4 regions of the Colwellia sp. MB02u-9 genome follow, and region 1 is predicted to be linked to each of the others. Evidence: predicted binding sites of a transcription regulator. Region 1 holds the regulator's gene; each other region holds the start of a gene.
What was found. The regulator FliA, encoded in region 1, starts transcription of late flagellar genes. The targets are predictions, from matches to a motif close to CTAAAGNTNNNNNNNNNNNNGCCGATA.
Positions count from the first base shown of each region.

Region 2: H4J65_RS14350 (VC2046/SO_2500 family protein) is a predicted target of FliA. The motif match lies at 2,908-2,934, and genes of this name have one in related genera.
Region 3: pomA (flagellar motor protein PomA) is a predicted target of FliA. The motif match lies at 3,064-3,090, and genes of this name have one in related genera.
Region 4: H4J65_RS13605 (DUF5610 domain-containing protein) is a predicted target of FliA. The motif match lies at 2,544-2,570, and genes of this name have one in related genera.

Region 1 covers NZ_JACGVF010000088.1:24,033-29,138, reverse strand. The annotation lists gene H4J65_RS06175 (chemotaxis protein CheA) at 1-1,647, opposite strand, end outside; gene H4J65_RS06170 (protein phosphatase CheZ) at 1,661-2,404, opposite strand; gene cheY (chemotaxis response regulator CheY) at 2,434-2,817, opposite strand; gene H4J65_RS06160 (RNA polymerase sigma factor FliA) at 2,870-3,583, opposite strand; gene H4J65_RS06155 (MinD/ParA family protein) at 3,882-4,724, opposite strand; gene flhF (flagellar biosynthesis protein FlhF) at 4,986-5,106, opposite strand, start outside.
Region 2 covers NZ_JACGVF010000098.1:50,786-55,891, reverse strand. The annotation lists gene H4J65_RS14365 (response regulator transcription factor) at 1-654, opposite strand, end outside; gene H4J65_RS14360 (hypothetical protein) at 1,193-1,663, shown strand; gene H4J65_RS14355 (YchJ family protein) at 1,856-2,344, shown strand; gene H4J65_RS14350 (VC2046/SO_2500 family protein) at 2,341-2,874, opposite strand; gene H4J65_RS14345 (ATP-binding protein) at 2,998-4,290, opposite strand; gene H4J65_RS14340 (response regulator) at 4,366-5,082, opposite strand.
Region 3 covers NZ_JACGVF010000096.1:27,116-32,221, forward strand. The annotation lists gene dxs (1-deoxy-D-xylulose-5-phosphate synthase) at 1-1,794, opposite strand, end outside; gene ispA ((2E,6E)-farnesyl diphosphate synthase) at 1,817-2,707, opposite strand; gene xseB (exodeoxyribonuclease VII small subunit) at 2,700-2,954, opposite strand; gene pomA (flagellar motor protein PomA) at 3,190-3,954, shown strand; gene H4J65_RS12545 (flagellar motor protein MotB) at 3,966-4,901, shown strand.
Region 4 covers NZ_JACGVF010000097.1:123,897-129,002, reverse strand. The annotation lists gene H4J65_RS13620 (EAL domain-containing protein) at 1-92, shown strand, start outside; gene H4J65_RS13615 (class II aldolase/adducin family protein) at 319-1,047, opposite strand; gene H4J65_RS13610 (TauD/TfdA family dioxygenase) at 1,110-2,246, opposite strand; gene H4J65_RS13605 (DUF5610 domain-containing protein) at 2,771-3,412, shown strand; gene H4J65_RS13600 (HNH endonuclease) at 3,779-4,672, shown strand; gene putA (bifunctional proline dehydrogenase/L-glutamate gamma-semialdehyde dehydrogenase PutA) at 4,956-5,106, opposite strand, start outside.

The sequences.
Region 1 (5,106 bases):
AAGTATGGTGCCAACACCCATTTCTGAGTCGATACTGATGGTGCCATTTAGCTGGGTGATTTTTGTTTTCACCACATCCATACCTACGCCACGGCCTGATACTTCTGAAATTTCGGTTTTTGTTGAAAATCCAGGGGCAAAAATTAAACTAAAAGCTTCTTTATCAGACATACGTGCTGCAGCGTCGGCATCCAAAACACCACGATTTATGGCTATTTCTTTTAGTTTTTCCGCATTCATGCCAGCGCCATCATCACGAATGGTGAGTAGAATATGGTCACCTTCTTGTGATGCTGACAATAGCACAATACCTTCTCGTGGCTTACCCGCGGCTTCACGAGTATCAGGGGCTTCAATACCATGATCAACCGAGTTGCGCACAAGATGCACTAAAGGATCGGCTAAAGCTTCAACTAAGTTCTTATCTAGATCGGTTTCTTCACCTTCAAGAATAAGTTTAATTTCTTTATTGAGACTACGGGCTAGATCTCGTACCACACGAGGAAAACGTCCAAACACTTTCTTAATGGGTTGCATACGCGTTTTCATTACCGCGCCTTGCAAGTCAGTAGTGACCGCATCTAGGTTTGACAAGGCCTTGGTTAATTCTTCATCTTCTTTTGTCATGCCTAGACTCGCTAGACGGTTACGCACTAAAACTAACTCGCCAACCATGTTCATGATCTGATCTAGTCGTTTGGTATCAACCCTCACCGTTGTTTCAGCTTGAGCGGGCTTTGCCGGTGCGGTTTTTTTGTCAGTGCTTGCTGGTATTTGATTTATTGCCGGTTTAGCCGCGATGTTATTCGCCGCAGGAGCACTTGCCGCTTTTGTAACAGCGGCAGCAGGTTTTTCCGGTGCTTGAGCTTTAGGTCGTTGATTTTTTCCGTGCAGTTCGTCTAATAACGACTCAAAATCATCATCATCTATTTCATCAGCCGATGCGGAATTTTCTGTGCTAGCATGCGCAGGAGTCACCGCAGGAGTCACCGCAGGAGAAAATGCACCTTGGCCGTGCAGTTCATCCAGTAATGATTCGAATTCATCATCCGAAATATCATTACTACTACCACTACTCAATGTTGTTGGCTGCTCAACTACAGCCGCACTGGCTTTTTTTGCACCGCTGCCATGAAGTTCATCTAATAGGCGTTCAAATTCATCTTCTGACATTTCGTCACTTGAATTACTATCAGCTGCCGGTATATTTTCCTCAGCCGTTGCAAGCGCATTTTCTGCCACAGACTCTGCTTGTCCTTCCGGCTGAGATAGTCGATGTAACTCGGCTAGCAAACTAGGATCTGCCGGGCTTAATGGCGCTTTATTTTGTACTTGAGCAAACATTTCATTAATGGTGTCGAGCGCTTTAAGAATAACATCCATTAATGAGGAGGTAACTGATCGTTGTTGATTTCTTAAGGTATCGAAAACATTTTCCGCACCGTGACAGGCATCAACTAACTCGGCAAGTGACAAAAAGCCAGCACCACCTTTTACTGTATGAAATCCTCTAAAAATAGCATTGAGCAATTCCGCATTTTCAGGATCATTTTCAAGCTCAACTAATTGCTCTGACAAGGTTTCAAGTATTTCCCCAGCTTCAATTAAAAAATCCTGAAGAATTTCTTCATCTTGTTCAAATGACATTTAGTAACTCCTATTAAAAACCTAAGCTTGATAATAAATCATCAACGTCGTGTTGATCTGAAACAACATCTTTACGATTTCCAGGATTAACAATCGGACCTTCAACTAAGTTTTCACCTAATTTTGGTAAGTAATTCGATTGCTCTTGTTTGGAAGCCATACCAAAGGCTGTTAGCATATTTATTAAGCTGTCTTCAACCTCACAAACTAAATCAATAACTTTGCGAATAATTTGGCCGGTAAGATCTTGAAAATCTTGCGCCATCAAAACATCCGTCATTAAGCCATGAATTTTGCTGGTTTCTTTTTCTGTTGTTGTCAGTAAAACATCGATATCTCGACATAATACTTTAAAATCAGTAATATCAAGATCATTGTGCATTAATTTATGCCACAGCGGATTAACGTTCTTGATTTGTTGTTGAATATTACTAACCACAGGAAAAATTGATTCAACAACATCCATGGTTTTATTAGCCGCTTCTTCGGTACGATCAATAACAAAATTCAATCTTTCTTTAGCGTCTGGAATGTCCGCAGTCGCTAAATCATTCAAACGTGAATCAAAATGAAAGTTATTCAATGAATTATGCAATTCGCGAGTTAACTTACCTATTTCTTCAAACAATGCAGTTTGAACTGGATTTTGAATTTCTGCAATTAACTCATCCGCTTTGTTTTGCTGATCTGCCTCAAGGTATTTAACCAACAATTTAGCCTGTTCTAAAGAAACATGGATACTAGTATATTTACTCATATAACAGCCTTGTGTAAAAAAATTGGTGATTAACCAAGACGTTGGAAAATTTTATCAAGCTTTGCGCTTAACGTTGCAGCTGTAAAAGGTTTAACAATATAACCATTAACTCCCGCTTGAGCTGCCATGATAATTTGATCTTTCTTCGCTTCTGCAGTAACCATCAATACTGGAATATGAGATAACTTTTCATCCGCTCTAATGGCTTTAAGTAAATCTATCCCTTGCATAACTGGCATATTCCAATCAGTAACAACAAAATCAAAATCACCAGCTTTCAGCATCGGCAGCGCGGTATTACCATCATCTGCTTCTGATATATTGGTGAAACCTAAGTCGCGTAATAAGTTTTTGATTATGCGTCTCATTGTTGAAAAATCGTCAACAACAAGCACTTTCATATTTTTTTCCAAGACACCCTCCGGTGATAACATTTAAAATTTTACAATATTTTTAATATTCTACTTAATTTTGCCACGATTGCATACGAGCTTTTAATCTATGCATCGCTTGACTGTGTATTTGGCTTACCCGTGATTCACTCACATCAAGTACTTGGCCTATTTCTCTAAGGTTAAGCTCTTCGTCATAATACAAGGACAGTACTAAAGCTTCACGCTCGGGTAAAGAAGAAATACACTCTGCTAATGACTTTTTAAAGAAACTTTGTTCAATGTTAGCGTAAGGTTCATCTTGCTGGTGACTGTGGGCTATTTCAATCACATCATCACTAACACCTAAATCATCAAGACCAATAATTTTCCCTGAACTCACGTCATTCAGTATCTGATGGTATTCATTGATTGAAATCTCAAGTTTTTCAGCCACTTCAACATCGGTAACGTCGCGGCCATATTGCGCTTCTAAGCTTTTGATGGCTTCGCTGATCATGCGACTATTTTTATGCACTGAGCGGGGAACCCAGTCACCCCGACGAATTTCATCAAGCATGGCACCACGAATACGAATACCCGCAAAAGTTTCAAAGCTAGCACCTTTGCTATTATCAAAATTATTTGCCGCTTCAAATAAGCCTATCATGCCTGATTGAACAAGGTCATCAACCAAAACACTGGCCGGTAGTCGGGCAAGCAAATGATAAGCAATGCGCTTCACGAGTACTGTGTGTCGCTCCAGCAAGGCCGATTTATCAACACTATAAGTATGTACTTTTAACACGATAACTCACTTGTTTGTTAAATAGGGCCTGTAGAATTTTCATTCTAGTCTCGGCTATAGATTAGGCTTTCAGTTAACAAGGCGACAGACATATTAGGTAGCTATGCTAGTTTACACTTGCTAACGATGTTAGTTAAAAAACAACGATAGACCTTTAACAGGCGGTAAAAAAACCTACACACTTGCTATAGCTAGAGCTCGCTTAACTCATGCAAAAAAAAACACCACGAATTGTCCAATTGTAACCCTGCTTCGTCGTTATGTTCATACCTAGCTACAAGTTAAAAGCTCAACAGCTTTAGTGTTCTAGTAATTGCTCAATAAAGAATTCTAAATGCCCAGAGGCTTGTTTTGGCACTGGCCAGCTCACAATGTTTTTGGCAAGTGCTTTAAGGCCAATTGACGCTGGCGAGTTAGGATATGCCTCGACAATCGCTTGTTGTTTTCTCACAGATTTACGAATATTTTCATCATAAGGTATAACAGCAACCAGCTCTAAAGTGACATCCAAAAATCTGTCAGTGACTTTAGCTAATTTCGCAAATAAATTTTTACCTTCATTCGGGGTGCGCACCATGTTTGCCACCACTTTAAATTTGAATAGCCCGTGATCTCGGCTTAACAATTTCATTAAGGCATAACAGTCAGTAATTGAGGTGGGTTCGTCACACACGACTAATAAAACATCTTGTGATGCACGGCAAAAACTTAATACCATATCTGAGATACCGGCAGCGGTATCAACAATTAAAATGTCAAATTTGGTTTTCATATCACTAAAAGCACGAATAAGTCCGGCATGCTCAGCTGGGGTTAAATCCACCATAGATTGAGTGCCTGATGTCGCAGGAATAATATTAATGCCGGCAGGGCCTTGAATAATAATATCATCCAGTTCACATTCACCCGATAGCACATGCGACAGGTTGCGTTTTACGCGCAAACCTAGCATAACATCAACATTAGCCAAGCCTAAGTCGGCATCTAGCACTAAAACCCGCTTACCTAATTTAGCTAAAGAAATGGCAGTATTTAATGAGACATTAGTTTTACCAACCCCGCCTTTACCGCCAGAAACGGCGATGACTTTTATGTATTCGGGGTTTTGCATTTTTCTTAAGCCACTCGCTTGATCTATCATCTATATAACTTCTCTATGTAATGCCCATTGCAATAAATAATCGGTCATTTTAAGCTGACCTCAACGTACAAAAATCACTTAATGCTGTGGAACCATACATGACTCAAAATGGCCATGTAAGAATCAATCAAGCGCCAAACTACACGGATGGTGATACTTACCTGTAGTCTGAAACAATAAACCTATGCTCTTGAATATTTATGCTTACTTATAATTAGATAATTGCTTACTTAATTCAATTAGCATAATTGCTCTGCCTAACTATACTGCGACGGCTGATACCGGATTACGCCAAGAAACAGTCCCTGAGCTTTGATACTTAGTGGCCATTCGGTCTGCTAGCGTAACCAATTTTTCAGCATTTGCAACCTTAATATCTTCC
Region 2 (5,106 bases), on a different contig from region 1:
CTTATTTATGGTGTAGCCAACACCACGAACCGTTTGGATAAATTTTTCAGGTAATTTTTTGCGTAAATTGTGAATATGGACTTCTACCGCATTACTCATCACTTCTTCACCCCAATCGTAAAGACGTGATTCAATTTGCTCTCGTGACTGAATTCGCCCAGCATTTTCCATTAATACTTTTAGCACCATATATTCTTTTTTTGAACAGGACAGTTCTTTATCTTCGATAAACACTTTGTGGGCAGTCGTATCGAGCTTTACCAAGGCAATGGAGATTATTGCGCTATCAGCAGTGCCTAATCGGCGTTCAATCACCCGTAAGCGAGCAAGAAGCTCGTTAATGTCAAAAGGTTTAATTAAGTAATCATCGGCGCCAAAGTCTAGTCCTTGAACACGCTGCTCAATAGTGTCGCGCGCGGTCAGCACAATAACTGGCGTAGTTTTCTTTTTAGCTCTAAGCTTTTTTAGCACTAATAAACCATCCATGTCAGGCAACCCTAAATCTAAAATCACCATGTCATGATCAGGAATAGTCAATGACGTTAAAGCGTCTTCGCCGGTATCAACGTGATTAACCAAGAAGCCCTCATGTCGCAACGACTGTTGTAATGCTTGTGCTAATGGCAGATCGTCTTCAACGAGTAAAATTCTCATATTGTTACTTTAGAACCTATTTAACTTATTTAACTTATTTCAAGCCAAACTATCGATAAAAATTTAGCTATTTACATATAACTAACCGTAATAGTTTTAGCACGTAAACTCAATAGCTTGGCTATACACTTCGAGATGAAATTAACGACGTAATTGGATACGTATTTATTAATATTCTTGGTTATTGTCGTTCGCTCTGTAGAAATTTTATTTTAAATCAATTTGCACCAGTAACATAGCAGAATGCGGTGTTTATCTTTTCATCTTTAATGTTTAGAGCAATTATTCCTTAAAATTTACCCGTGTCGTAAGTTACGCAGCTATAGTGTAAATAGCGTTAAACAGTATAATTAATCTCTAACTACTAAGCTCTAGCTACGCTTACTTTACACATAAAAAATCAGCTTAACTTCTTTAAATTATCGATTTAAAAAAGCGACTCTTCTTATAACCTTGAGTAAATATCAGTAAAATAATGCTTGAAATAGCATCAAAACCGATATACTGTACATTCATACAGTATATCGAGGTAGGCACTATGATTAACACTAATAAAATAAATTTAAAAATAAATAACAACAGCTTAGCTATAGCCCCTAGTATTAATTTACCACCTCAAATTAATTTATCTTCTGCTTGGTGTAATATTATTAGTGTAAATAGCCTCGGAGATGTCTCTGAAAAGTACCAGGACATTTGTCAAAACCACCATGATGATAAAAAGTGGATTTTAATGATTAATCCAGAAAATGCCTCGCTAGAACAACTCTCTAACATGGGTAAAATTAATCCAGCAAAAATACTAAAAGTGAATGCAAATAAGGTCAATGTCAGTTTAGAGCATATCAAAAACACGTTATTAAAAGGTACATGTTCTGCGATGATTCTATCAAACGCCAACTATAATCAAGCCGAATTAAAAGAAATATCTCGCTGTGCTGCCTTAGGAAAAACTCAATGTATTTTATTACAAAAAACAGATTATAAAGCGATAAACCAATTGCATTAAATTACTATATTTAGTCAAGGTTTTAAAACAAAAATAAAGCAATAAATTGTGCTTAATCCGACGACTTAATCTCAAGCGCAAAAAGCGTTGGGCTAAGTTAGATTAACTAAAAAATTAAAGCCATAAACTATGCAAAGCATAATAATTGTCATGATAAACTAAACATAATTTCCCTTTAAATAGTTTATCTAGATGTTATGTCCATGCGGCTCAGAACAAACCTTTGCACTGTGTTGCCAACCTTTAATCATGGCAACAAAACCGGCTAACTCTCCAGAACAACTGATGCGGTCACGCTACTCTGCTTACGCAACACAACAGGCCGAGTATATTTACCTTACTTATGCCCAATCAAGCCAAGCTCAACAATCCATTGATGACATCGCACAATGGGCTGCAGAAACAAAATGGCTGAAACTCATTATTCACTATGCCAGTGATCACGAAAAAGATTTAGCTAACCGTCATAATGCTCAAGTAGAGTTTTCTGCTTTTTATCAAGTTCACAAACAAATCTGGCAAATGCGAGAACAATCTAATTTTGTGCTTGAAGATAGCGCATGGCGATATCTTGATGGTGAGGTGTCAGATAGCAAAGCATTAAATAAACCCAAAAAAAATGAGTTTTGTTTTTGTGGCAGTGAGAAAAAGTTTAAACATTGTTGTGCTAAGACTTTTTAGGCAACCGCTTCCATTAGCGGTGCTTTAACAATAGTAGTTTGCACTGCCGCTAACCAAGCCATAGCATTGAAGTCGGCTCTTGGTGGTGTTTGTGTTAATGATATGTCTTGATTTTTTTGCTGGCAATATAAACTGGTATTAGTCATAACCTGTTGGTTTATATGTTTTACATCATCACGAAACGCCAATGGTTTAGGATTAAGTATGTTTGCTAATCTTAGGTCTTCTAACTGTTGTTTTTCAATCAAACTTGCCTGATTATAACTGCTGATATCAGCAACATCTTTTACTGCTAAAGGGGCTTCATCAGGTAATTGAAAATATTTTCGTAACTGTTCTGCTGAAGTGGTTTTTTCAGGTATTTGTGAAAGTGGTAATGTAAATTGGCTATGCGCTCTAACATCGTCGGTTAGCATGGCGAGTAACAGCGAAAAATCAGAACGACGAGCATGATGAACACTTTGGTTAAGCTGTTCGCCTAACTGAAGTTCATGAACAAGTATGTCGTTTGATAAAGCGTTTAGGGTCAAAGTAATCTACTGTTTTGCTACCGATAATATTTGTATCGGCAGCAGCACAGATTACTTTAACGCTATGCGTAATTAATTATTAATTTTTATAGTAAATACAAAGTATTGACTGATTTTCATCCACTAAGCAGAAATTTGTTTAATGGGCCAACGCATTATGAAGCTCGCGCCACCATTTTTGCTATCAACAACAGATGCACTGCCGCCATGCCACTCCATAATCCGACAAACGATGGCTAGACCTAAACCAAAACCTCCTGTTTGACGGTTACGAGATACATCACCACGGGAAAAAGCATCAAATATAGTACATTTGAAATCATCGCAGACTCCCTCACCATTGTCGGTAACACTTATCTGGCAGTAATCTTCACTTTTTGTAATTGTGATGTCTATTTCACCGTTACCGTATTTTATGGCATTAGAAATATAATTATTCAACGCTCGACTAATAAAGTGTCGATCAACCTCAACTCGTTCATTTCCAAGCAGGTTAACAATGTTAAATTTTTGTTCAAATTGTTGGTAATTACTGACCTGTTTTTCGACAATATCCACCAATGATTCTTCGCTAAAATTTATTTCGGGTTTGTCATTATCGAAACTAGCGTAAATCAGCATCTCACTAATGAGTTGTTCTAACTCACAAACATCTTTACTAATGGCTTTGCGATATTTCTCTTGTTTGGCTTTATCATCGGTGCAAGCTAGCATTTCTAAGGCAAACTTAGTGCGAGCTAACGGTGTACGTAATTCATGTGCAACCGCAGTTGAGAGTTCTTTATGAGCATCGATTAAACGTTTAATACGACTGGCCATAGTATTAAACGCCGTAACCATAGGGGCTGCCATAGTCGATCTTGCTTCTGGTGCAACAACATCAAAACTTTCTTGACCAAACTCTATTGCCGTTTTTTGTAACTGATCCAAGTCTCGAGACAAAGGCCGTAACCAAAAAAACAATATACAGGCTAAGGTTGCCAGCAAAATAACACGAATGAGTGCCTCTAGCCTCGGGCGGGTTGGCATTTTAGCAGGCCCCAACACAATGACAGTGCCAGCATTATTGATCTGGTGATGAATTTCTACCGCGTTATTATCATAATAAATATGCGTGTTTTCTTCTTGGATGACGTCATGATTTTGATGGCTGATAGCTTTTACTTCTTGCGCTGACATTAATTTTAATGGCAGTTGCCACTGCTTGGCAGCTTTCGATAGTATTTCTTGCCATTGATCTTCTGGGTGCTTTTCTAAATAGTTAGATAGCGCCAACAGCATACTTTTATAACCAGTGTAAGACTCTATGTCTTGTTCAAGGTATGAACTCCATGCTTCATCAAGCATCCATGAGAATACGATGAATATAGAAATAATAAGGAAGTATAAGCTGAAGAATGAGCGACCAAGTTTCATAAAATGCCTAAAAAAAGGAAATAAATACTGATGAGTCGCTATAACAGCTCACCAGCTTACACACTAAAATAATAGTTAACTCCATGCATCTGGAACAAATAAATAGCCTTGTCCCCAAATGGTTTTAATACGAAAAGGTGTTTCATTACTATCGCGTAATTTTTTACGCAAGCGTGATATACGCACATCAACACTTCTATCCATGCCGTCGTATTCGCGACCAACAACCGCTTTATAAATATAATCACGATTCTGCACTTCGCCTGAACGACTAGCTAATAACCAGAGTAAGTCAAACTCTTGGCTAGTCAGGTCAACATTTTCGCCGTGCAATGTCACTTGTCTTGAACCACGGCTAATATGCAGTTCACCACAATTAATTTTAGCATTTTCTTTACCATCCGTTGGCAACTGGCCACGACGCAATAGCGCATTGACACGGGCAAGCAGTACTCTTGGCTCAACAGGCTTAATCACGTAGTCATCTGCACCAATTTCCAAACCTAACACTTGGTCAAAGTCTGTGCCTTTGGCGGTTAGCATTAAAATTGGCCCTTTAAAGTTAGGACGTAAATCTTTACAAACAGCAAATCCATCTTTACCCGGTAGCATAATGTCTAAAATAATCAAATCAGGAACGAATTTATCAACTCGCTTTTCTACCGTATCGCCTCTAAACTCTTGCTTAACGTGATAACCTTCATTTTCTAAAAACTCAGTCACTAGATCCGACAACTGACGGTCATCCTCAACGAGTAATATCTTTTTAACTAACAATTCACTATCTGACATTAACTGCTCCTACTTTATTACGCT
Region 3 (5,106 bases), on a different contig from region 1:
AAAACTATCGGGTAAGCCTATATTGAGAATTTTTTTCGCAATACCTTGGCTTAAAATAAATTCGTTAACACCAGAGCCGGCGCCACCAGCAATGGCATTGTCTTCGACGGTGACAATACAGTCGTGACTGGCACATAGTGTTTTGATTAGCGCTTGATCTAAGGGTTTAACAAAACGCATATCAACTAAAGTGGCGTTAAGGGTTTCTGCCGCTATTTTCGCTTGCGTTAATAGAGTACCGAAGTTAAGCACAGCCACTTTACTTGGCACTTGGATGTTATCGTCTATCGCACGAATAATATCGGCTTTGCCGATCTCAAGTGTTTCTGATATTGCCGGTAGTGTTGCACCATTGCCACTGCCACGAGGGTAGCGCACGGCGGCAGGGGTATTTAACTGATAACCGGTATTGAGCATTAGCTGACATTCGCGTTCATCAGAGGGTGTCATGATAGTGAGGTTTGGAATGCAACGCATAAAACTTAAATCAAATGCACCTTGATGCGTCGCACCATCAGCGCCGACAATACCGGCTCTGTCAATGGCAAATAATACTGGTAAATTTTGAATCGCTACATCATGAATAAATTGATCATAACCACGTTGTAAAAAGCTCGAATAAATAGCCACCACAGGCTTTTGTCCGCCAATAGCTAGGCCGGCAGCAAAAGTGACCGCATGTTGTTCAGCAATAGCCACATCATAATACTGCTTGGGAAAACGTTGGCTAAACTCCACCATACCTGAGCCTTCACGCATGGCTGGCGTAATGGCGGCAAGCTGACTATCTTGCTCAGCCACTTTACATAACCAATCACCAAATATGGCTGAATAAGTGGGCAAGCTTGGTGCGCTTTTAGGTAGGCTTGTTTCTGTGTGATCAAATTTAGGTACGGCATGATACTTGATTGGATCTTGTTCAGCCTGTTGATACCCCTTACCTTTTTTAGTGGCAATATGCAGTAATTGTGGGCCTTTGAGGTTACGCATATTAGAAATAGTCGCCACTAAGCCATTAACGTCATGACCATCAATCGGACCAATGTAGTTAAAACCCAGCTCTTCAAATAAGGAGCTTGGTACAACCATACCTTTTAAATGCTCTTCAGCACGACTGGCTAATTCTTTAATCGGCGGAATGTTTTCAAGTATGCGTTTACTCCCTTCACGGATACCGGTATATATGCTGCCAGAAAGTAATTTTGCTAGATGATTATTTAACGCACCGACATTTTCCGATATCGACATTTCGTTATCGTTTAAGATAACTAACATGTTTTTATTGATATCACCGGCATGATTTAAAGCTTCAAAAGCCATACCTGCTGTCATGGCGCCGTCACCTATAACCGAAACCACCTTACGATTTTTTGCTTCTTGCTCAGCCGCAACGGCTAAGCCTAATGCCGCAGAGATTGAGGTGCTTGAGTGACCGACACTAAGTACGTCATATTCACTTTCTTCACGCCATGGAAAGGGGTGCAAGCCGTCTTTTTGTCGAATAGTGTGGAGTTGATCACGTCGGCCAGTGAGTATTTTGTGTGGGTATGCTTGGTGTCCAACATCCCAAAGTAAATGGTCAAATGGCGTGTTATAAACATAATGTAAGGCAACGGTTAATTCAATGGTACCTAAGCCCGAGGCAAAGTGACCGCTACTTTTACTGACAGAATTTAAAAGATAACGTCTTAGCTCTTCACTGACTTTTGTTAATTGCTTTTGCTCTAATTTTCGCAAATCAGCCGGGAAATTGATCTTGGCCAATAAAGGATATTCAGTTAAGTTTATAGTCATATGATTCTATTAAATTTAAAAATTAATGTTTGCGGCTGACAATGAAAGTCGCAAAGTCGGACAAGCTCTGGGTATTGTAGGGCAAAGTGGCTAAAGCTTGAAGCGCTTGTTGATATAAGTTTTCGGCCTTTTCTTGTGCGCCCTGTAAACCTAACAATGCGGGATAGGTACTTTTATTGGCGGCAAGGTCAGAACCCATGGGTTTGCCCAGCTCTTCTTCTGTTGATGTTATATCGATAATGTCATCACGTACTTGGTAAGCCAAGCCAACAAGCTTAGCATAAAGGGCTAATTGTTCTTTGTCATACAGGGTGGCTTTATTGCTGCATTCTGCGGCCATTTTTACCGAAGCTTCAAGTAAAGCGCCGGTTTTTAACGAGTGTAAATTTTCTAATGCGGCCAGTGAAATGGCTTTATCAGTGGCCGCTAAATCTAATGCTTGGCCACCACACATGCCTTGATAACCCGCGGCATTAACAAGGTGGCGTAATAAATTAATGCGCTTAGTGTCTACAGCCTCAGAAAATTCATGGTTGGCAATAATATCAAACGCTAGCGTTTGCAAGCTATCACCAGCGAGAATAGCGGTCGCTTCATCAAAAGCTTTATGACAAGTGGGTTGGCCGCGACGCAAATCATCGTCGTCCATTGCCGGTAAGTCATCATGCAACAGTGAATAAGCATGAATGCACTCTATGGCAGCGGCTACACCGTCAATATCACTTTGCGTGGCGTCTAATGTTGCCCCGGTAATATAAGCTAAATATGGCCGCATACGCTTACCCCCAATGAGTAAGCCGTAGCGCATAGCTGCTAATAACTTTTCATCGTTAAGGGTTAAGCTTGCAAGCTTTTTACTGAGATAATCATTAATGCGCGTTTGCACATCATCAATATGGGCGAGTTTAGTCACGGATGTTAGTCTCGTCGGTATTAAATTTTTCTAATGGCGCTTGGCCGTTTTTTTCCAGCAAAATATTAATTTGCTGTTCGGCACCTTTAAGTTTTTCTTGATTATGTTGGCTCAGGTGTAGGCCACGTTCAAATAAGGCCATTGAGTCTTCAAGGTTAAGATCACCTTGCTCTAAATTTTTCACAATGGTTTCTAATTCAACTAATGATTCTTCAAAGCTTAAGTTTTCAATTTTTTTTCTGGCCATGGATTTTTTTTTGCGTGATATGAACTCTAGGCGCAAACTTACCTTAGCTAGGGCGCGGGGTCAATTAATGATGAATTGATGTTGATAGCAATAATATTGACATTAGCTTGTTAAGTTATTGACAATATGGACGATAACAAAGGTATAACGAAAAATATAAGTATTCGCGTCAGACCTATTCATCAGGTATTATCAGCCTAATGAGTATATATAAGAAAATTTATCGGAGGCATTTGTGGATTTAGCAACATTAATAGGCATAGTCGGTGCAATAGGCTTACTGATTATGGCGATGCTACTCGCTGGCGACATTAGCATGTTTTTAGATACTCAGTCGGTGATTATTGTCTTTGGTGGTTCGATTTTTGTTGTGTTAGCCAATTATAATTTAGGCCAGTTTTTTGGTATCGGAAAAATTATTGGTAAATCCTTCATGTTTAAATTGGAGACACCTGAAGAGTTAATTGAAAAATCAGTAGAAATGGCTGATGCAGCTCGTAAAGGCGGTTTTTTAGCCCTAGAGGAAGCTGAGATTTCTAATGCTTTTATGCAAAAAGGTGTCGATATGTTGGTTGATGGTCATGATGCTGACGTTGTACGAACTACGATGCAAAAAGATATTGACCTCACGACCGAACGTCATGAAACTGGCTCAAACATGATGATGGCCCTAGCCGATATTGCACCCGCTATGGGCATGATAGGCACCTTGATTGGTTTGGTTGCTATGTTATCTAATATGGACGACCCAAAGGCGATTGGTCCGGCCATGGCGGTAGCATTGCTAACAACCTTATACGGTGCATTTTTGGCGAATGTTATTGCCATACCTATCGCGTCTAAATTAAAATTACGTTTAGCAGAAGAGAAAATGAATCAAGAACTCGTGCTTGATGCCGTTTTAGGTATTCAAGATGGTCAAAATCCACGTGTTATTGAAGGCCTGCTAAAGAGCTACCTTGCTGAAAGTAAGCGAGCTGTTGATACAACTGAAGAGTAGGGGAGTTAATTATGGCAGATAAATGTAAATGCCCACCCCCAGGATTACCACCATGGATGGGCACATTTGCCGACTTAATGGCGCTATTGATGTGTTTTTTCGTCTTACTTTTATCATTTTCTGAAATGGACGTATTAAAGTTTAAGCAAATTGCGGGCTCAATGAAGTTTGCCTTTGGCGTACAAAATAAAATAGAAGTCAAAGACATCCCTAAAGGCACCAGTATTATTGCTCAGGAATTTCGCCCCGGTAAACCTGAGCCAACCCCGATTGAAGTTATTCAACAACAAACCATGGAAATGACCCAACAAATGTTGGAATTTCAAGCCGGAGATGAAACCTCCGCGGGTGGTCGACAAGAGCAACGTGGCACCCAACGCGGTGGTCAATCACAAAGCACTGCAGATACCGTCTCAACAGCGGCACCACAAAAAGCTAGAGATGAGCTAGAACAAGCGTCACAAGATCAAGTTAATGACCTAGTGAAAAAAATAGCCCAGCAATTAGAACAACAAATTCAAGACGGCGCTATTGAGTTAGAGTCATTGGGGCAGCAAGTTATTATTCGTATTCGTGAAAACGGCTCATTTCCATCAGGCTCAGCATTCTTACAACCTCAATTTAAACCTATAATGCGAGAAATTGGTTTGTTATTAAATACTGTGCCCGGTGAGATCATGATCTCTGGCAACACAGATAACCAAGGCATAAGTTCTGAATTGTTTACCTCTAATTGGGACTTATCAAGTAAACGCGCTGTGGCTATTGCGCATGAAATTATTAAAGTGCCTGATTTTGACCAATCTCGTTTACTGGTTGTTGGCCATGCCGACACACGGCCATTAGTGCCGAATACTAATCGCTTAAATCGTCGTCGAAATCGTCGGGTTGAAATTGCTATTAACCAAGGTAAAGCGAAAGAAACAGCGCCAATCTCCATTCAGTGATGATAAAAATTTATCTCACTTAAAGGCAAGTTATATGAGGAGTACAAATCAGGTACTCCTTTTTTTATGGCTGAGCTTAAAGCTAGTCTATCGCCTCTGCTTTTAAATAGGCAGATTTTTGCACGTTAAGCACATGCCATTACCTTGATTATTTTGTTGTGCACACAGATATACGCCAACTATTGTGCAATAACAGGTTTTGAAG
Region 4 (5,106 bases), on a different contig from region 1:
CACAAGGTTACGGCATTGCCAGACCTATGCCTGCGAGTGATATTCCCGCGTGGATTAGTTGTTGGAAGCCTGATATTAGTTGGCAAAGCTAAATAAAACGCCGTATGGCTTGAAACCCATCTAGGTTAGAATGAGGCCAGATTGACTCTGGCCTCATTCTAACCTAGTTCAGGCCTAGTTCAGGCCTAGTTCAGATCTAACTCAGATCTAACTCAGATCTAACTATCGCCTGATGTTGGTATAACGCCTGATCAAACATAGTTTTTTGTCACACAACTGAGACATTTTAAAGCGCGAGTATGGGGTAATAAGGTATTATTATTCCCGATACGAGCTACCCTTTTTATCGAGCATAGCTTTTTGCTGCTCAAAATGAGCGTAAGACTGCCCTCGAAACTCATCCCAACTTTCTGCTGTTTGTCGCGCTAACTCATGAGAGAGAATATTCAGAGGCTGGCCGGTGGAATAAGCCAACACCATAGTCTTACAAGCTTTTTCCAGATAATACAGATCCTCAAAAGCTTCGGCGATCGTCGCGCCAGTAACCGTAATGCCGTGATTACCCATCATTAAAGCATTTTTACCGGCCAGGCTATCCACGATGCGTTTGCCTTCTGTATCACTGGTGGCAATACCGCCAAAACTTTCATCATAGGCGATGCGCTCAAAGAAGCGCGCGGTATTGTTATCAATGGGCAATATACGTGGATCTTTTAACGTTGAGAGTACAGTGGCATAGGTAGAATGTAGGTGCAGAATAACTCGGGCTGTTGGCAATAACGCATGCATATTGCCATGAATACTCCAAGCCGAAGCATCAGGCGCTTGGTCAGTCTGCATAATACTATCGTCTTCACTATCCAGTAACTGTAGATTACTTGCCGTAACATTTGAAAAATGCATCCAGCGACGGTTCATCAGGAATTTTTTACCATCTGCAGAGACCGCAGCGCTTAAATGATTGGCCACTGACTCATGCATATCCATTTCATAAATAAGCCTGAAAGCAGCGGCCAAATCGACGCGTAATTCTTGTTCTGTTTGCATTTTGCTTATCCTCAATTTTCTTATCCTCAATAGATTTCGACTGATTAGGTCTCTAGTGATGGCTAAAGTGGCGCCGTTACTTCTGCTTCTGCTTTTGGATAGCTAGCACGTAAAACACGGTAAACACTGCGCAGATCGCCTCGGTCAACATAACAACCCCGTAAGTGCCTTGCGCCACTGCCCTTGATAAAGGAAGCTCGGCCGTGAGCGATGCGGTGGTTGTCGAACACCATACATTCGCCAGCATTTAGGCGAAAGGTCATCAAATATTGAGCGTCTTGTAGCATCTGTCCAAACTTACGAAAAGCGGGATAAAAAGTATCCATTTCACGCTGAGAAAAATCAAATACATCAGCTAAGTGCTGACTAAAATTAATACCGCTAACCTCACCATTATTAGGGTCGAGTTCGATTATTCGCTGCTTAGTGCGTACATCTTGATAGTGGGTGGTATAGCGATAAGGCACTTGGTATTCTGTCAGTATTTTGAAGTATTGTGGATAGCTTTGTTTTAAGGCGTTGGCCACGGTAGTTGCATCGACAAACAAGCTGTTGCCGCCTTCTGCATCATTAACCCTACAGTGCAAGAACTGGATACCTGGAGCCAGTTCTTCCGCAGGTAAATCAGTATGTAACTCAAGTGCTTTGCTGGTGTAAGCAAGATTTTCAGGATTAGCTTTAGACTGGACATCAAAGGTGTAACCAGAAAAAGAGGGCCGCACAGTGCCAAACAGTTCGCATAGGGTTTTCAGCCCTTCGTTTGAATTTGGCATATCTTGAATCAGGGCAACACCTTCATCTAACATGGCCTCTGCCCAATCAGCTACACTGGCGGGGTTAGCCATCACATCGTCATAGCTAAAACGCGCCATGTTTGGGTAGTGATCGCCGTACCAAGTTTTACGGGCACGAACGGCCAAATCACCATGGTTTTCTCCCTTGTGCCAACGTTCAAGCCAGTCTAGGTTGTAACGACTTTGATAGCCATCGCTCCAAATAACTTCCAGTGAGGCTGCATTTATCCAGGCGCTTGTTGCGTGTAAATCATCAGCTTCATCAAGAATATCAAAGGTGCGTTCCTGAGTGCTGCTATCCCATGAGGTGGCGCAATTATCGCGTAACCAGAAGTAATTGAAATAAACCATTTCTGCGTTCATCGGGAGTTCTATACCGGTTTTCAGTAATACAATATCAGACATTCAGCAGCGCTTATTTTTGTTTATTTTAAAATTGAAATTGTAGCATTTGGGCCATCTAATGTCGAAAATACCAGGGGGGAATTGCCGTACTAAGTGCTTAATAAAGTATCATTGTTTTTTAAAAAAAATGATTAAAGCTGCGCGCTATTCATTATCGTTAGCCATGCCACTAGCGTGTGAAATAATAAAGTCAGCATAGGCCAAAATTAACCTGTAATGGTCACTGACAATTTTTGATAAAACAGCATTATGATGATGAGTGTAAGCTTGCGTTGAGTGAGATAGTTACAGGGTAAACTTAAGTTACACTTAATGGTGCCGATACTTGTTATATCAATTTCATTAATTAGGTGGTCTATTTTATACGCAGGAAAAATGGCCAAATATAAGACATTTATTTTAATAACGAGTTGTGCAAATTATTAAATAAATAACGCAGTAGTGGGTTATTTTAACCAGTAAAAATGATCAGGTAATGAGTGATATTGGTACCCTATATGCTTTGATAAACCGAGGTAAATTTTATGAGCTCAACAATTAAACCTAATGATAGCTATAGCCAAGAGGTTCGAACATTAGCAAACGCCTCAGATAAAACCTTGAACAAGCCAAAGGGGCAGCAAATATCTGAGTTGGCTAATGATAAAAATATTGTTAAATCACAAGACTCTATTTATGCCAACCATAAAAAGCAGCTTAATGCCGCTATTATAGAATCTTCACTGAAGTTCAATACCACCATGGGCGATCAGCCGCTGTCATTGTTGTTAAAAACTGCATTACAGGGCATAAACGAAGCGCTTAAGGAAACCTGGGCTGATAATCCTGTTGAAAGTAGCGTTGAAGACAGTTATCAGTCGGGGGTTGATTTCAGCCCTGAAGCAACAGCAGAGCGTATTGTTGCTTTTAGTACTCAGTTTCTAGGTGCTTATCAAGAGCAGCATCCTGAAATGGCTGCAGAAGAATCGTTAACGGCTTTTGTTGATATTATCAGTGGCGGTATAGAGCAAGGTTTTGCTGAAGCCAAGGATATTTTAGGTGATTTAAAAGTATTGGCGGGCGATATTAGCCATAATATTGATAAAACTTATCAGTTGGTGCAAGCAGGGCTACAGTCTTTTGTTGAAGCTTTAAGTGCTAAAGAAGTCGATCAGCTTGAACCGTAACAAGGATAATAGTCGGTTATTTAGCCAGCGGTAACGGTGAACATTTACCATGAAGTACGGCTATATCGAGCCACTTTAAACAATTTACTTGGCTGAGGTTTCTATTGTTTTTATTTAAATAAGCAACTAAAACAAGATGTTAATGTTGATTTTTGCTTTTTCTAGTTAGGTGTGAAATTAATTTCATAGCCATATTTTATAGTGATGAGCGCTAGGCAGTAATTTATTCAGCGACTGTTATTTTTACCTATATCAGTAATTTTTAATTTATTTGTACTGATTTAACTCACTTTAGTGCAGAATCAATTGTAATGGCTTTATAAGCTATGTAATTTTATAAATCATTTTTGAAAAGGAGTACGTCAGTTGTCTAGGAAGAAATTTATCGAGTCTCATGGTGGTACAGCGAATAATTGGAGAACTGATTTTTCATTTGTAAACCATGCAGCTAAGTTTGTTATTTTTGGTGCTTGGGATACTCACACTCAAGAAGGTCGGAGCTTAATCCTTGATAAGGCTTGGGTGCAAAATAAAAAAGGTAGAAAGCAACCGGGTTATATTCAAGCGCTAGAGCATATAAGGTTAGTTGAGGAGGAGGGTTATCAACTAAAAACCTTTCCAATAATTGAAGATTTGGATTATGTAGATGCCACTGATAGCGGCAAAACTAGTAGCAAAGAGTTTATAAAAACCTTAACGGATATGACCCTCAACTTTACTGATGATAAATGGTATGCAGAAGGTGCTCACAAGCCTGAATATAGCGCAAAACCTATCGCAAAAGAGGCTGTAGATCTGTTAGAGATACTCAATTTAGCTATCGAAAAAACAGAAAAAGAAAACTTAATCTTGTGCCGCATTGGGCAAGGGCAGTTTAGAAAAAACGTTATCGATATTTGGGGTAATGGCGAAACATGTGCACTGACAGGTATAAATATTGCTGAAATGTTAGTCGCTTCTCATATTATTCCGTGGGCAAAATGTGAAGACAATAAGCAAAGGTTAGATGGCGTAAATGGCATTTTATTATGCTCGCATGTTGATAAGTTATTCGCTAAGCATTTAATTACTTTTGAGAAACAAAGAATGCGCTATATGATCAAAATTGCCCATAGTCTTGATCTCGCTTTATTAAAAAGTATCAGTATTGAAAAGGGGTTAGAGCTGGCTATAGCTCGCATGCACCCTAGGTTACAATTGAGATTTGATGAATATATTCTTGAGCATAATAAAGTTTTTGCAATCAACGATGTTAAATAACACCCACAATGGTGTTTTTATCCTTGTCTGGTGATTGTCGATAGCGCTTGATTGGCTAAGCAGAGCAAGCGGTTTTCTAAATATCGAGCGATTATAGCTGTCAGTTAAACTGATAACTGACAGCTAATAACTAATAGCTGACAGCTATAATCAATAACTCATCACCAATATCTCATTTAGCAGTTAAAAAAAACGGGCATCATCAGATGCCCGTTTTCAGTTAACACTTAATACCTAATAGTTAATACCTATTCGTTTGGTATTAACTATCTCTCATTAGCGATTAATCTTCTTCAACTAAAGTCATTAGTGACGTGTTGCCACCAGAGGCAGTTGTGTCAATGCTAATGGTTTTTTCTGTTAATAAACGCTGAATCAAGTGATCAAAATATTCAGAACTGATCACAGGTAATATTGCCCCTGAACGTTCAGCT